One region of the Anaerostipes sp. 494a genome, then DNA from elsewhere that is predicted to be linked to it. Evidence: predicted binding sites of a transcription regulator. Region 1 holds the regulator's gene; the other holds the start of a gene.

Region 1 (7,815 bases):
AAAGCTGTTGGAAAAACAGAAGAAAGGAAAGAAGAGAATGCGTCAGGTTGGAAGTGTAGAAATTCCACAGGAAGCATTTATGAGTGTGTTAAAACTGGATGAAGACTAAAGAATTGGAATTATATGTTCATATTCCTTTTTGTATACAAAAATGCAATTATTGTGATTTTTGTTCTTTTCAGGCATCAGAAACTACAGTCAAGTTATATATGGAAAAGCTTTATCAGGAACTGGAACAATGGGGCAATCATTTGGACGGCGACAGAAAGATTTCTACAATTTTTATTGGAGGAGGGACCCCATCTTCCATTGATGCAGTTTATATTCAGAAATTGTGTCAGATTATCAGACAATCCTTTTCTGTCATGGAAAATGCAGAAGTTACCATAGAAGCTAATCCAGGAACGGTAGATGCTGAAAAATTAAGAATGTATTATGATGCGGGAATTAGTAGAATCAGTTTTGGACTTCAAAGTACAAGGCAGGAAGAACTTTCTTATCTTGGAAGAATTCATACTTATGAGGAGTTTCTTGAAAGCTATTATGATGCACGAAAAGCCGGGTTTGAGAATATTAATGTAGATCTGATGAGTGCAATTCCAAAACAAACGATAAAATCTTATGAGGAAACACTTAGAAATGTAGCAGAATTGAAGCCTGAGCATATTTCTGCATATAGTCTGATCATTGAAGAGGGAACAAGGTTTGCACAAGATGAATCTATTGGATTATATTTGCCGTCAGAAGAAGACGAAGTTTCCATGTACAAGATGACTGGAGAAATTCTTGTAGAGTATGGTTATGAAAAGTATGAGATATCTAACTATGCCAAGCCGGGCTATGAGTGTATACATAATCTGGGTTACTGGTCACAGATTCCTTATCTGGGAGTAGGACTTAATGCAGCTTCATATCTGGATGAAAAACGTTTTGAAAATTCTTTTTCTATGAATGAATATCTGGCAACCGATTATTTTCCAAAAGTGTTTGAAGAAACCAAACCCTTAACCTTGGAAGCACAAATAGAAGAATTTATGTTTTTGGGGCTTCGTAAAACCAAAGGGGTATCAAGAACAGAATTTAGGCAAAAATTCCATCAGCCTATGAATTATTTTTATAGGAATGTAATAGAGAAAGCCATAGGCTGCGGATGGATGAAAGAAAAGGATGATATGTTATCATTGACGGAAAAAGGAATTCTTATCAGCAATCAGGTATTGTGTGAATTCCTGTTATAGGTCTAATAATTTTTTTAGATTGATTTTCCCCCAGCCCTGATGGTGTCTGGGGGTTTTTAATTGGTCGCAATTGTTTTTTAATTTTAGTTTTGCGTCTTTATTGGTGTAATATGGATATTTTTCGATTAAAAGTGCCATTGCACCGGAAACCACAGGGGTTGCCATTGAAGTACCGCTTTTTATAGTGTAGTGGTTGTTGATACTGCAGGAATAAATATTTGTTCCTGGTGCTACAACATCAGGTTTCATAACACAAGAACGAGTTGGTCCTCTTCCGGAATAGTGACTGGAAAAACGGTAATTACCTATGATTTTCATAAAGTCATCGCTGGAACCAACGGTGATGATTTTTCTGCTGTTTCCGGGAATAGAGATACTCTGAGGACCTGGACCGTGATTGCCTCCGGCAATACAAACGATAAGACCATCATCCCATAATTGATCCACATAGCGAAGAATCTCTCTGGAAGATTCATCTTCGTTGGTTTGCGCAGTGCCTATGGAGATGTTTACGATTCGAATATCATAACTCTGATAGTTTGTATGAATCCAATCCAGACCGCGGATAAAAGCGGATGGAATACCATTTCCAAAAGAATTTAAAACTTTTAATGAGATAATGTGTGATTTCGGAGCAATCCCAAGAATATCATTGCCATAAGGACAGGAAGAAGCTGCTATTCCGGTAATATGAGTACCATGTCCATTGTCGTCATAGTATTTGGTTTTATGATTAACAAAGTCAATAAATGCAGCAATACGATGATCAGCTGGAGCAAAGTCTTTATGGGGAAAAAGACCGGTATCCAGAAAAGCAATACCGATTCCTTTTCCCATAAGACCCTGTTTATGAGCAAGATCTGCATGAATTTGTTCTGAGATGGATTGTAACATAGATTTCTCCCTACTGTTATATTATAGAATACGTACAGCAGAGAAAAAGGATACATCAGATGTGGGGTGAGAAAATTAATTAAAACCGATAAATTTTCTCGCGGCTTTGTATATACCAATGGTTGTTTTTCTTCCGCCTCTTCCTGGAAGATTTACTGCATAGCCAACAATGCTGTGGCGAATTTTACGATAAAGAGATTTATCTTTATCATATAGATATTTCCATAATTCTTTCTTCATCTGAATATGCTCCGGCTTGCCTGATTTCAAGGCAATAATAGAAGAAATACACATGATGATAGACAGATAATGCCGCATATAACGGGCAAGAGGTTTGGTGGTGATGTTGAAACCAGCCATATAATCAATCATGATTTTTGTAACTAAAAACTGCTGATCGATTCTCTTAATCATATTTATTTCGTTTACAGACTGATCATCTCGACCGATAAAATAGCGGTAGAAATTTACATCCAGATAATACATGTTTTTTACATATGGAAGTGGTTTATATACATAAATGTTGTCAACATAAAATGTATGTTCTGGAAGTTTTAGCTGGCATTCCCGAAGCAGTGCTGTACGATAAATAACAGAATGCATAAGAATATACTGTCCAATAGGAAATCGTTTTACATCATTCCAGCAGAATACTTTATTGTGAGGAATGGCATGACGATAATGGATAACAGTTTTTTTTCTGGCACCCTGTTTTTCGTAAACATAGTTTGCAAGAAGCATGTCAAGAACAGTTCCTTTTTCATAGAAACTAGATAAAGTATCCATGATTTTGTCATAGGCTGCCTGATTAACCCAGTCATCGCTGTCTACAACTTTTAAGTATATGCCGGTGGCATTGGCAATTCCGGCATTGACTGCGCCGCCGTGTCCTTTATTCTCCTGGTGGATGGCACGGCAAATAGTAGGATATTTTCTCTGATATTCATCTGCAATTGCTGCAGTATGATCAGAAGAACCATCATTAACGATTAAAATTTCAACATTTTCGCCACCTGGTAAAAGTGTGTCAATGCAGTGACGCATATATTCCTGAGAGTTATAGCAAGGTACTACAAAGGATAATAATTTCATGATAACCTCCATATAATTATTATGATTTCTCTAATTATACCCCTTTTTACAAAATTAGCAAAGGGTTTCCCATTCTTCATACAATTCTTCCAGAGAATCAGTAATAGAAGCCTGCTCATTACCGAGCTCCATTAGTTTTGCAACATCTGTAGCAATTTCTGGCAGTGCCATTTGTTCTTCAATCTCAGACTGGCGTTCTTCTAGCTGTGTGATTTGTTCTTCGACTTTTTTTAGGCGATTTTCCTTTTTCCGCTGTTTTGCCTGAAGTTCTTTCTGCTGCTGCCAGTCAAGCTTGGATTCCGTGATTTCTTCTGCCGGGTTATTATCTGCAGTAATAATGGCTTCTTTTTCTTTTTGTTTTAAATAATCCTGATAATTACCAGTATAAGATGTCAATCCGCTATCAGAAATTTCAAGAATACGGGTAGATGTTTTGTTAATAAAATAGCGATCATGAGAAACGTAAAAAATTGTTCCTGTATAAGCGTTCATGGCAGATTCCAATATTTCTTTTGAATGGATATCCAAATGGTTTGTAGGCTCGTCCAGAATCAGAAAATTGGCATGAGAAAGCATTAGTTTTGCCAGAGATACACGCCCTTTTTCTCCTCCGCTTAAAGAAGATATCGGTCGAAAAACATCTTCTCCATAAAACAGAAATGCTGCCAGAGTATTTCGTATTTTTGTATTTGTAAGGTCTGGATATGAGTCGGATATTTCATCAAAAATTGTTTTTGAATCGTCCAGGTTATCTTGAGCCTGGTCATAATATCCGATAGATACACCAGCCCCAAGCTGAATCAGACCACTGTTTTTACTGATCTTTTTACATATGATTTTCAATAATGTTGTTTTTCCAGTACCATTTGGTCCGATCAGAGCAACACGTTCACCTCTAAAAATATTACAGCTGATATGATCAAACAGAGGCTTTGAGCCGAATGATTTTTTCACATCTTTTAATGTCAGAACATCATTACCGCTGATTACTTCAGGTTCAATGATAAGACGCATATCAGAATTATATTCCATTGGTTTCTCAAGAATTTCCATCTTATTTAAGGCTTTTTCGCGACTTTCAGCACGTCGAATGGATTTTTCGCGATTAAATTGCTTTAGTTTTTTGATAACTTCCTGCTGGTGTTTAATTTCCTGCTGCTGATTTTCATATTCCTTTTGGCGGATAGCTTTGATCTGATCTCGTTTTTGAATAAATTGAGAATAATTTCCATCAAAAAGCATAGATTTTCCCAGTTCGATTTCCATAACTTTGTTGACAATCTTGTCAAGAAAATAGCGGTCATGGGATACGATAATCACCGCTCCGTTATAATGGGACAGGTAATTTTCCAGCCATCGAATGGATTCTACATCCAGATGATTGGTAGGCTCGTCCAGTAATAAAACATCAGGATTTTTCAATAGAAGTTTTCCGAGGGCTACACGTGTCATTTGCCCTCCTGATAATGTACTGATCTGTTTCTGGAAATCTTCTTCACAAAATCCAAGTCCTTTTAAAATCCCGGTAATTTCACTTTTGTATGCAAATCCATTTAACTGTTCAAAACGATGGGTGGCATTGGTATATTGTTTCATTTTCTGCTCAAGTTCTTCACCACTTAAATGTTGCATTTCGTGTTCGCATGTTCGCATTTCATGGTCCAGTTCAATTATTTCCTGCTTTACGGAAAGCAGTTCATCAAAGATTGTATGGTGAAAGCTATGATTCTGATGCTGTGCCAGATATCCTAGAGATGTATCTTTTTTCATGGATACTTCTCCGTCATCTGCACTTATTTCTCCAACGAGAATTTTTAATAATGTGGATTTTCCTGCACCGTTATATCCGATAATCGCCAGTCGGTCATTTTCATTTAAGTGGAATGAAATATTCTGTAAAACAGGTTTTTCGACAAATGTTTTACAAATATTCTGGCATGATAAAATCATAAGTCAATAACTCCTTCTATTATATAAAATATTATTTTCAATGAAGACACTAGAATTCAGAATATCATATTTTCATATAAAATGGAATAATTTTCATTTGGAAACTAATGAGAAAGATTGACAGTTATTAGACAATCTTATATAATTAAAATAGAAATAAAGTTTGGAGGAAATAAAATGGGAAATACAAATAAAAATATTTCATCAGCTGTAATAAAACGTCTTCCAAGATATTTCCGATATCTTGGTGCATTAAAGGCAAAAAATATTACCAGAATTTCTTCTAAGGAACTGAGTGAACGTATGATGGTAACAGCATCTCAGATACGCCAGGATTTAAATAATTTTGGAGGATTTGGACAACAGGGCTACGGATATAATGTGGAAAATCTGTACACCGAAATTGGAAAAATTTTAGGGCTGGATAAGAGAAATGATATGATCATTGTCGGAGCAGGAAACCTGGGACAGGCCCTTGCGAATTATCAGTCATTCAATGAAGATTATGGATACAAAGTAATGGCGTTATTTGATGTCAATCCAAAACTGATAGGTATTTCTGTTCGTGGAGTTAAAGTGCTGGATATTGATGATATGGAAGATTATATCAAACACCATAATATCAAGATTGCAGCATTGACACTTCCAAAAGACCAGGCTCCAAGTATAGCTAAAAAGATGGTTGAATGGGGTATTCGAGGATTTTGGAACTTCGCTCCAGTGGATTTGCATCTTCCGGAAAATGTTACAGTAGAAAATGTACATCTTGCTGAAAGTTTAATGACATTGACTTACAATATACATAATCGGGAAGAGAATGGAGAGTAAGAAAGATGATTGTCGGGATAGGAACAGATCTGGTAGAAATCAGCAGGATTCAGAAAATGATCTCAAGGCATAAAACTCTGAATCGAATATTTACGACAAATGAATTATCCGATGCAAATAATAATGCTACGACTTTAGCTGGTAATTTTGCTGTAAAGGAAGCCGTTTCCAAAGTATTTGGGACCGGCTTTTTCGGTGTAGAAGCAAATGAGATAGAAGTACTTAGAGATCATAAAGGTAAACCATATGTAAAATTGTATGGACAGGCAGAAAAAATGGCGGAAAATCTTAAAATTGAAAAAATTCATATTTCCATTACAAATACAGGGAAATATACACAGGCATTTGCGATAGGAGAGTGCTTATGAAATATGTTTTGACAAATAAAGAAATGCAGGATATTGATAGAAAAACTATTGATCAAATAGGAATTCCGGGCTTAGTGTTAATGGAGAGAGCTTCAGAGGCTGTGGCAAATGTGGTGAAAGAATATGCGAAAAAAGAAAGTCGTATTTTGATAATTGCAGGTACAGGAAATAATGGAGGAGATGCACTGGCTGCGGCAAGGATTCTCCTTGAACAGAAATATAGGATAGATTTTACTATTGTTGGAAATGTAGAAAAGGCTTCAAAAGATTTAAAACTGCAACTTTCAATTTTAGAAAATCTAGGATTTTATCCTGTTGATGATGTGAAATATGAAAAATATGATTTTTTGGTTGAAGGAATCTTTGGTGTGGGTCTATCAAGAGAAGTAGGAGGCATTTTCAAAGAGGTAATTCAACAGATTAATCAGTCTGGAAAGAAAGTTATTTCCATTGATATTCCTTCTGGAATCAGCGGAGACAGCGGGAAAGTTCTTGGCTGTGCAGTGAATGCTGATGTAACAGTGACATTTGGAGGATTAAAAAGAGGTCATTTGCTGTATCCGGGCAAAGATTATTGTGGTATTACAAAACTGGTATCTATTGGATTTCATGATCAGACCATACAAGAATATGCAAGTGCCTTTACATTTGCGGATGAAAGGAATATAATGCCGCCGAGGGCCAATGATTCCAATAAAGGAACTTATGGTAAAATCCTTATGATAACAGGTAATGAAACCATGTCAGGAGCAGCGGCTTTTGCAGGAGAAGCTGCTTTAAGAATGGGAGCCGGACTGGTAAAGATTCTTTCTGACGAATCAAACCGAGGAATATTACAAACAAGGCTGCCAGAGTGCCTTTTTGGAACAAGAAACCAGCTGAAAGAATCTTTGGAATGGTGTGACTGTATTTTGTTTGGACCGGGAATCGGGGTATCAGAACAGACCAGAGATATGCTACAGTATATAATGGAGCATGGGAAAAAGCCATTGATCATCGATGCAGATGGGTTGAATACTATCAGCAGGTATCAAATGGATGTACAATATGAATACGGTCTTATTTTGACACCTCATCTTATGGAAGGTGCCAGACTGTTGTCAAAGCCGCTGGAAGAAATAAAAAAAGATATCTGTCAGGCAGCAGAGGACATTGCCCGAAAGTACCATGGAACGGCTGTGTTAAAAGATGCAGCAACAGTAGTGACAGAAAAATCTCATTTGCTATATATCAATCAAAGTGGAAATCATGGAATGGCAACAGGCGGAAGCGGAGATGTTCTGGCTGGAATGATTGCCGGGCTTCTTGGTTCTGGAATGTCTTCCTATGAGGCAGCCATAAAGGGTGTGTATCTTCATGGACTTGCAGGAAATGCCGCAAGAGATGAAAAGGGTCCATATAGCATGATAGCGTCAGATATTTTAAAACACATAAAAGATGTAACA
Region 2 (7,815 bases), 510 kb from region 1:
CTCTAATGCAAAATATAGAAAAATATTATCGGTAAGAAGAATTGTAAAATAAGAATCAGATTTTATCTGGTTCTTTTTTTATTGCTCAAATAACAGTAGTCAGATATAATAACAGCAAATCATATAAGGAAGTAGGAATGATATGAGATATGAAGGAATGATTTACAGACCTCCCAGTGAGGCGTACAGTTTGATTTTACAGGTGACAATCGGATGTAGTCAGAATCAATGTATGTTTTGTAATATGTATAAAGAAAAAATATTTCGAATTAGAAAGATAGAAGAAGTTTTAGAAGATCTTGCAGTAGCCCGGGTGACTTATCACCAGGTAAACAAAATTTTTCTGGCAGATGGAGATGCTCTGATCTGCAAAACAGATTATCTGAAAACTATTCTTGAATATATTCGAATGAATTTTCCAGAATGTTATCAGGTTACTTCTTATGCATCACCAAAGAGTGTACTTTTGAAGAATACAGAAGAATTAAAATTATTACGTCAAAGTGGACTTTCTATGGTATATTTAGGACTGGAATCAGGAAATACAGATGTATTAAAATTTATGAAAAAGGGTGTTTCATCAGAAGAAATGATAGAAGCATCTAAGAGGATTCATGATGCTTCTATTAGTCTTTCGGTTACTGCAATTTCAGGATTGGGCGGAAGATATTTATGGAGAGAGCATGCAGAGGATACAGGAAAAGTGCTCTCCATGATGAAACCGGAATATGTAGGACTTCTTACACTAATGATAGAGGAAGATATGCCATTATTTAATGAGATAGAAAAAGGAAAATTTCATTTAATGAGTCCATACGATATTTTAATAGAAACAAAAAAAATGTTGCAGAATATGGATTGCCCAGGATGTATTTTCAGATCCAATCATGCCTCTAATTATTTAAATTTGAGAGGAACATTGAATGATGACAAAAGAAGAATGATTTCTTTGCTGGACGAAGCAATAGAAGGTAATATTCCTCTCAAATCTGAATGGGGAAGAGGTCTCTAAAAAGAAAAAACATCCCTTATTTATGTGTCGAATTGCAGAATAAGGATAATAATAAGAACTAAAAATACACTGAAAGTTATAATTTCAAAAATTCCGGTTTCTGATTTCTAAAAATTGTGTAATAACGAACACCAAGAGAAGATAAATACTCTGGCAATCTGTGAAAATCAAAGGCAATATGTTCTGGACAATGTCCATCAGAACCGATGGTAAGAATTTTACCACCAAGTTCTAAATATCTTTGAAGTATTTCATAATGTGGATTAGGATTAGCCATTCCGTATTTCCATCCTCCGGTATTTACTTCGATTCCTTTTCCATCAGAAATAATCTGTTTTAATATTGCATCAAGAACATCATAATAATCAGCGTATCGAAAATGAAAATCCTGATCTTTAATGTATCTTGCAGCATAATCCAAATGCCCATAAACACAGTAATTTTTATAGTTCCTAACATTGTGTAAGATATCTTCAAAATAGTGTTCTAATCCTTTTTTTGAGGGATAAGTTTCAAAATAAACAGGTTCATATGGATCCATATTGTCAATAATATGGGAAGACCCAATAATAAAGTCAAAGGAATCCTTTAAAGAAAAATCAGCACATTTATCTAGAGTCTGTGGCATAAGACCTAATTCAATTCCATAATTAATCTCAATCTGGTCTTTATATTTTTCTTTTAAATTAAAAAGTCTATCCTTATAAGAAGAAAGATCTACCAAAAAATCAAAATTGTCAGGATTATCAGGATAATCTATATCATGGTGTTCTGTAAAACAAATGGTTTCAAGATTCAAAGAGATTGCCTGACGGATCATAGATTCCATGGGAGCCTCAGAATCAGAGGAAAAACTGGTGTGTAAATGGTAATCTGCTTTTATCATAAATAAACTCCTTTTTTGTATTTATAATGATATTATGATACAAATGTAAAAATAAAGAAAGATATATGTAAAAAGTTCTTTAAATTTTTTCTGCGGTTTGATAAGATATAAAATGAACACAGGAGGATAGAAAAATGAATACACTAACACATGTCGGTAATTTATTTGCATTCATTGGCGGACTTGGAATGTTTCTTTATGGAATGGATATTATGGCATCCGGTCTTCAAAAAGCAGCCGGTAATAAGATGAGAGAACTATTAGGATATCTTACTAATAATCGTTTTCTCGGAGTATTGGTAGGTGCACTAGTAACAGCCATAATTCAGAGTTCATCTGCAACAACAGTCATGGTTGTAGGTTTTGTTAACGCAGGAATCATGAACTTGACGCAGGCAGCGGGAGTAATCATGGGTGCCAATGTTGGAACAACAATTACAGCATGGCTTGTATCAGCAAATGAATGGGCTGGAGCTCTAAAACCAGACTTTTTTGCACCGCTTATTTTAGGTATTGGAGCATTTATTATTACATTTTCCAGCAGACAGAAGTTAACGCAAAAGGCAGAAATAGCCGTTGGATTTGGTATTTTATTTATTGGACTTTCATCCATGTCAAGTTCCATTGGTATGTATCAGGACAGTCCGATTTTTTATAAAGCGTTTCAGGTACTTGGAAATAATCCATTTCTTGGGATTTTAGTCGGAGCATTGGTAACAGCCATAATTCAGAGTTCATCAGCGTCTGTAGGTATTTTACAAACGCTGGCTATGCGAGGAATCGTAAACTGGAGATCTGCTGTCTTTATTACACTTGGACAGAATATTGGTACATGTATTACAGCACTTTTATCCAGTGCAGGAGCAAATAAAACGGCAAAAAGAGCGGCAACTATTCATTTGCTGTTTAATGTAATGGGTGCGGTTATTTATGGAATTATTATGACTATTTTCTTTGGAATTTTTAATGATTTAGCATTACAGCATATTTCCGGTACACAGATTTCAATATTCCATTCAATATTTAATATATCAATTACGATTCTGCTTTTCCCATTTGCAAATGTTCTGGTCAAAATTTCCGGACTTATTATACATGAAGATGCGATAGAGGAAGATGATGATGAAGAAGTGGAAGAAAAAGTTCTTCGGCACCTGGATCCTCGTATTTTGGAAACACCATCATTTGCAGTAGAAAATGCAGTAAAAGAAGTTGTACGTATGGGTGGCATTGCTTTGGGTAATTTAAACAGAATTATGAAGGAAGCAATGAAAGATGAGCCAAGTCAGAAAAAAATTGATAAAGTTTTTCATAATGAACAGGTTATCAATCATTTGGAAACCATGATCACAGGTTATCTTGTTAAAATCAGTCAGCTTGCATTGACAGACAAACAGACTGTAGTTGTTAATAATCTCTTTGACACTATTACAGATATAGAACGTGCGGGAGATCATGTGGAGAATATTGCAGAGTATTTACAGGAAATGAAAGAAGGAAAATCTCATTTTACAAAACAGGCTCAGGAAGAGCTGAAAGAAATGACGGAATATGTGAAAAATGCACTAAATCATGCTATTTGCTCTATTGAAAATGACAGTATAGAGGAAGCTCGCATCGCCACTGAAAATGAAGAAAAAGTAGATAAATTGGAAAAGAAGCTTCGTAAAAGTCATATTCAAAGGCTGAAAACGGAATCATGCGTTCCAGAAGTGGGAGTTTTCTATTTGGATATTATATCAAGTCTTGAACGAATATCAGATCATGCGGATAATATTGCAGGTTATGTTTTAAATCAGAATGATAAATAAAAATGTCAGAATATATAAAGATAATACCTGTAAAAATTTGTTGAAATTGTACAAAAGAATTATATTGTATACATGATAAAATTCTTAAATTTCCCTTGAAATTTTTAGGTGTATTGTTTACAATAAAAAAGAAGTTTGTCAATAGATTAACATTTGGCAAATCCATCAAATTAATTAATCAAGACTTAGGAGGAATTGAGATGGCAGTAAAAGTAGCAATTAACGGATTCGGACGTATTGGACGTCTTGCATTTAGACAGATGTTTGGAGCAGAAGGATATGAAGTTGTAGCAATCAACGACTTAACAAATCCTAAAATGTTAGCTCACTTATTAAAGTATGATTCTGCACAGGGAAAATATGCTTTAGCTGATACAGTAGAAGCTAAAGAATCTTCTATCGTTGTAGACGGTAAAGAAATCGAAATCTATGCAGAAGCAGACGCAACAAAACTTCCATGGGGAGACCTTGATGTAGACGTAGTATTAGAATGTACAGGATTCTATACATCTAAAGAAAAAGCATCTGCTCATATTACAGCAGGAGCTAAGAAAGTTGTTATTTCTGCGCCAGCTGGAAATGATCTTCCAACAATCGTATACAATGTTAACCATGACACATTAACAACAGATGATACAGTTATTTCTGCAGCTTCTTGTACAACAAACTGCTTAGCTCCAATGGCTAAAGCATTAAATGATTTTGCAGCTATTCAGTCTGGAATCATGTTAACAGTACATGCTTATACAGGAGATCAGATGACTCTTGACGGACCACAGAGAAAAGGTGATTTAAGAAGAGCTCGTGCTGCTGCAGTTAACATCGTACCTAACTCTACAGGTGCTGCAAAAGCTATCGGATTAGTTATTCCAGAATTAAATGGTAAATTAATCGGATCTGCTCAGCGTGTACCAGTTCCTACAGGATCTACAACAATCTTAACAGCAGTTGTTAAAGGTGATAACGTTACTGTTGACGGAATCAACGCTGCAATGAAAGCTGCTGCTACAGAATCTTTCGGATACACAGAAGAAGAATTAGTATCTTCTGATATCGTAGGAATCACATATGGTTCTTTATTCGATGCAACTCAGACAATGGTTACTGAAATCGGTGATGGATTATATGAAGTTCAGGTTGTATCTTGGTATGACAATGAAAACTCTTACACAAGCCAGATGGTAAGAACAATCAAATACTTTGCTGAATTAGCTTAATTTGAACAATTTTTGAGGACATGCCTGTAGTAATACAGTGTGATAAGACTCAACGAGGGTCCGGTCTTTTTGGACCGGATCCTCTTTTTTTTAATCAGAATTGCAAATATTTATATTTATATAGGTTGCAATTCTGACCTAATCCAGGAAAATCTTAGGAGGAAACACGAAACATGTTAAATAAAAAATCTGTAGATGACATTAATGTAGCAGGAAAGAAAGTTTTAGTGCGTTGTGATTTTAACGTACCTTTAAAAGACGGAGTAATTACAGATGAAAACCGTCTGGTAGCAGCTCTTCCAACAATCAAAAAACTGATTGCTGATGGTGGAAAAGTAATTCTTTGCTCTCATTTAGGAAAACCAAAAGGAGAACCAAAACCAGAATTATCTCTTGCACCTGTTGCAGTACGTTTAAGTGAACTGTTAGGTCAGGAAGTAAAATTTGCAGCTGATGACAATGTTGTTGGTGAAAATGCAAAAGCAGCTGTTGCTGAAATGAAAGACGGAGAAGTAGTTCTTCTTCAGAATACTCGTTACAGAGCTGAAGAAACAAAGAACGGTGAAGAATTTAGCAAAGATTTGGCAAGTCTGTGTGACGTATTTGTAAATGACGCATTTGGTACAGCTCATAGAGCACACTGTTCTAACGTTGGTGTTACAGAATATGTTGATACTGCTGTAGTGGGATACTTAATGCAGAAAGAAATTGATTTCTTAGGAAATGCAGTTAATAATCCAGAAAGACCTATGGTTGCTATTTTAGGTGGAGCTAAAGTTGCAGACAAATTAAAAGTTATTGATAACCTTCTTGAAAAATGTGATACATTAATTATTGGTGGCGGAATGGCTTATACATTCTTAAAGGCTAAAGGATATGAAGTTGGAACTTCTCTGGTAGATGATGAAAAAATCGACTACTGTAAAGAAATGATGGATAAGGCAGAAAAATTAGGAAAGAACCTGTTCCTGCCTGTTGATACAACAATCGCAAAAGAATTCCCTAATCCAATTGATGCGGAAATCGAAGTATCTGTTGTACCATCTGATGAAATTCCAGCTGACATGATGGGACTTGACATTGGAACAGAAACAGCTGCTAAATTTGCTGAAGCAGTTAAAACAGCAAAAACAGTTGTATGGAATGGACCAATGGGTGTATTTGAAAACCCTATCCTTGCAAAAGGAACTATTGCTGTTGCAGAATCATTAGCAGAAACAGAAGCAACAACAATTATTGGTGGAGGAGACTCTGCAGCTGCTGTTAACCAGTTAGGATTTGGAGATAAGATGACACATATCTCAACAGGTGGTGGAGCATCTCTTGAATTCTTAGAAGGAAAAGACCTTCCAGGTGTAGTAGCAGCAAACGATAAATAGTCATTTAGCATTTAAGTATTTAATGAGAATAAATACAATTACCATATAAAAGTACAATATTAATATTTTAAGAAAGAAGGATAAGTCTCATGCGTAAAACAATCGTAGCAGGAAACTGGAAAATGAACAAAACTCCAAGTGAAGCAAAAGCTTTAATTGAAGAATTAAAACCATTAGTAGCAAGTGAAACTTCTGATGTAGTATTTTGTGTACCAGCTATTGACATTCCAGCAGCTATTGAAGCAGCAGAAGGAAGCAATATCTCTATCGGTGCAGAAAACATGTACTTTGAAGAAAGTGGAGCTTATACAGGAGAAATCGCTCCTAACATGTTAACAGATTTAGGTGTTAAATATGTTATTCTTGGACATTCTGAAAGAAGAGAATACTTTGCTGAAACAGATGAAACTGTAAACAAAAAAGTATTAAAAGCTTTTGAACATGGAATTACACCAATCGTTTGCTGTGGTGAAACTCTTGCTCAGAGAGAACAGGGAGTTACAATTGACTTTGTACGTCAGCAGATTAAGATTGCATTCCAGGGAGTTACAGCTGACCAGGCTAAAACTGCTATCATTGCATATGAACCAATTTGGGCTATTGGAACTGGAAAAGTTGCAACTACAGAACAGGCTCAGGAAGTTTGTGCAGCAATCCGTGCTTGTATTGGTGAAGTATATGATGAAGCTACAGCAGAAGCAATCCGCATTCAGTATGGTGGATCTGTATCTGCAGCTAGTGCTCCAGAATTATTTGCTCAGCCAGATATCGATGGAGGATTAGTTGGTGGTGCATCATTAAAACCAGACTTTGGAAAAATTGTAAATTATAAATAATTTTGATTAATTGATGATGGGTCCCGTAGATACGTTAATCCGCGTATTTACGGGATTTTCTTTTTATGACTCTATATCAGATGAGGGATGACTCCCGCCTCTGTAGGCGGTGAGCAACAATTATGTATCAGTGGCAGGTTTCAATCCCCCCATCTGATATACGCTCCGCGAGGATGCGCAGGAATTCGGATTGGAAGTATGTCTGCTATGCAGACCCGAATTCCGCGCCAAGACTCGCGAGCGAGTCTTGAATCTTAAGTAAAGGATGTATTTAATTTGAGGATATGATAAAATGAAATAAAAGGGGAATCGTATTGATTTATAATCAAGGGAAATGAGGAGAAAAAGAAATGTCATTTTTTGATATGAATGGAGATGGAAAAAAAGATATATGGGATGATATGATAGAAAAAAAGGTCATAGGAGATATATATGAAACGGATGAAAAAATCATATCTGAAACAGTAAAACCCCAAAGGGACTCATTAGGTCTTAGAATATACAATAGTGTATTAATATGTTTTGTTATTGGATTGTGTGCAGTTGTTCCATTGATGCTCTTGCTTATTATATGGCTTAGCAGTCCAAGATACATGATTCCCATATATTTTGTGTGGATGTTATCAACAATAGGATATATATATTTTGGAGAAAAATCAGAAGGAAGGGATTAT

What was found. Region 1 encodes Rex, which represses fermentation and respiration genes when NADH is low (regulators of the CRP and FNR family bind a similar motif). Its sites were predicted from a motif close to ATTGTTAANTANTTAACAAT; they were not measured.
Region 2: the regulator Rex is predicted to act here: its motif matches at 3,844-3,863, upstream of gap (type I glyceraldehyde-3-phosphate dehydrogenase).

Annotation. Positions count from the first base shown of each region.
Region 1 is NZ_MJIF01000001.1:533,110-540,924, reverse strand. It holds gene lepA (translation elongation factor 4) at 1-109, shown strand, start outside; gene hemW (radical SAM family heme chaperone HemW) at 99-1,238, shown strand; gene BHF70_RS02835 (S8 family peptidase) at 1,233-2,132, opposite strand; gene BHF70_RS02830 (glycosyltransferase family 2 protein) at 2,208-3,224, opposite strand; gene BHF70_RS02825 (ABC-F family ATP-binding cassette domain-containing protein) at 3,279-5,174, opposite strand; gene BHF70_RS02820 (redox-sensing transcriptional repressor Rex) at 5,352-6,002, shown strand; gene acpS (holo-ACP synthase) at 6,008-6,370, shown strand; gene BHF70_RS02810 (bifunctional ADP-dependent NAD(P)H-hydrate dehydratase/NAD(P)H-hydrate epimerase) at 6,367-7,815, shown strand, end outside.
Region 2 is NZ_MJIF01000001.1:18,738-26,552, forward strand. It holds gene BHF70_RS00095 (C40 family peptidase) at 1-52, shown strand, start outside; gene BHF70_RS00100 (radical SAM protein) at 143-1,012, shown strand; gene BHF70_RS00105 (histidinol-phosphatase HisJ family protein) at 1,089-1,898, opposite strand; gene BHF70_RS00110 (Na/Pi cotransporter family protein) at 2,033-3,709, shown strand; gene gap (type I glyceraldehyde-3-phosphate dehydrogenase) at 3,910-4,926, shown strand; gene BHF70_RS00120 (phosphoglycerate kinase) at 5,100-6,305, shown strand; gene tpiA (triose-phosphate isomerase) at 6,395-7,141, shown strand; gene BHF70_RS00130 (hypothetical protein) at 7,492-7,815, shown strand, end outside.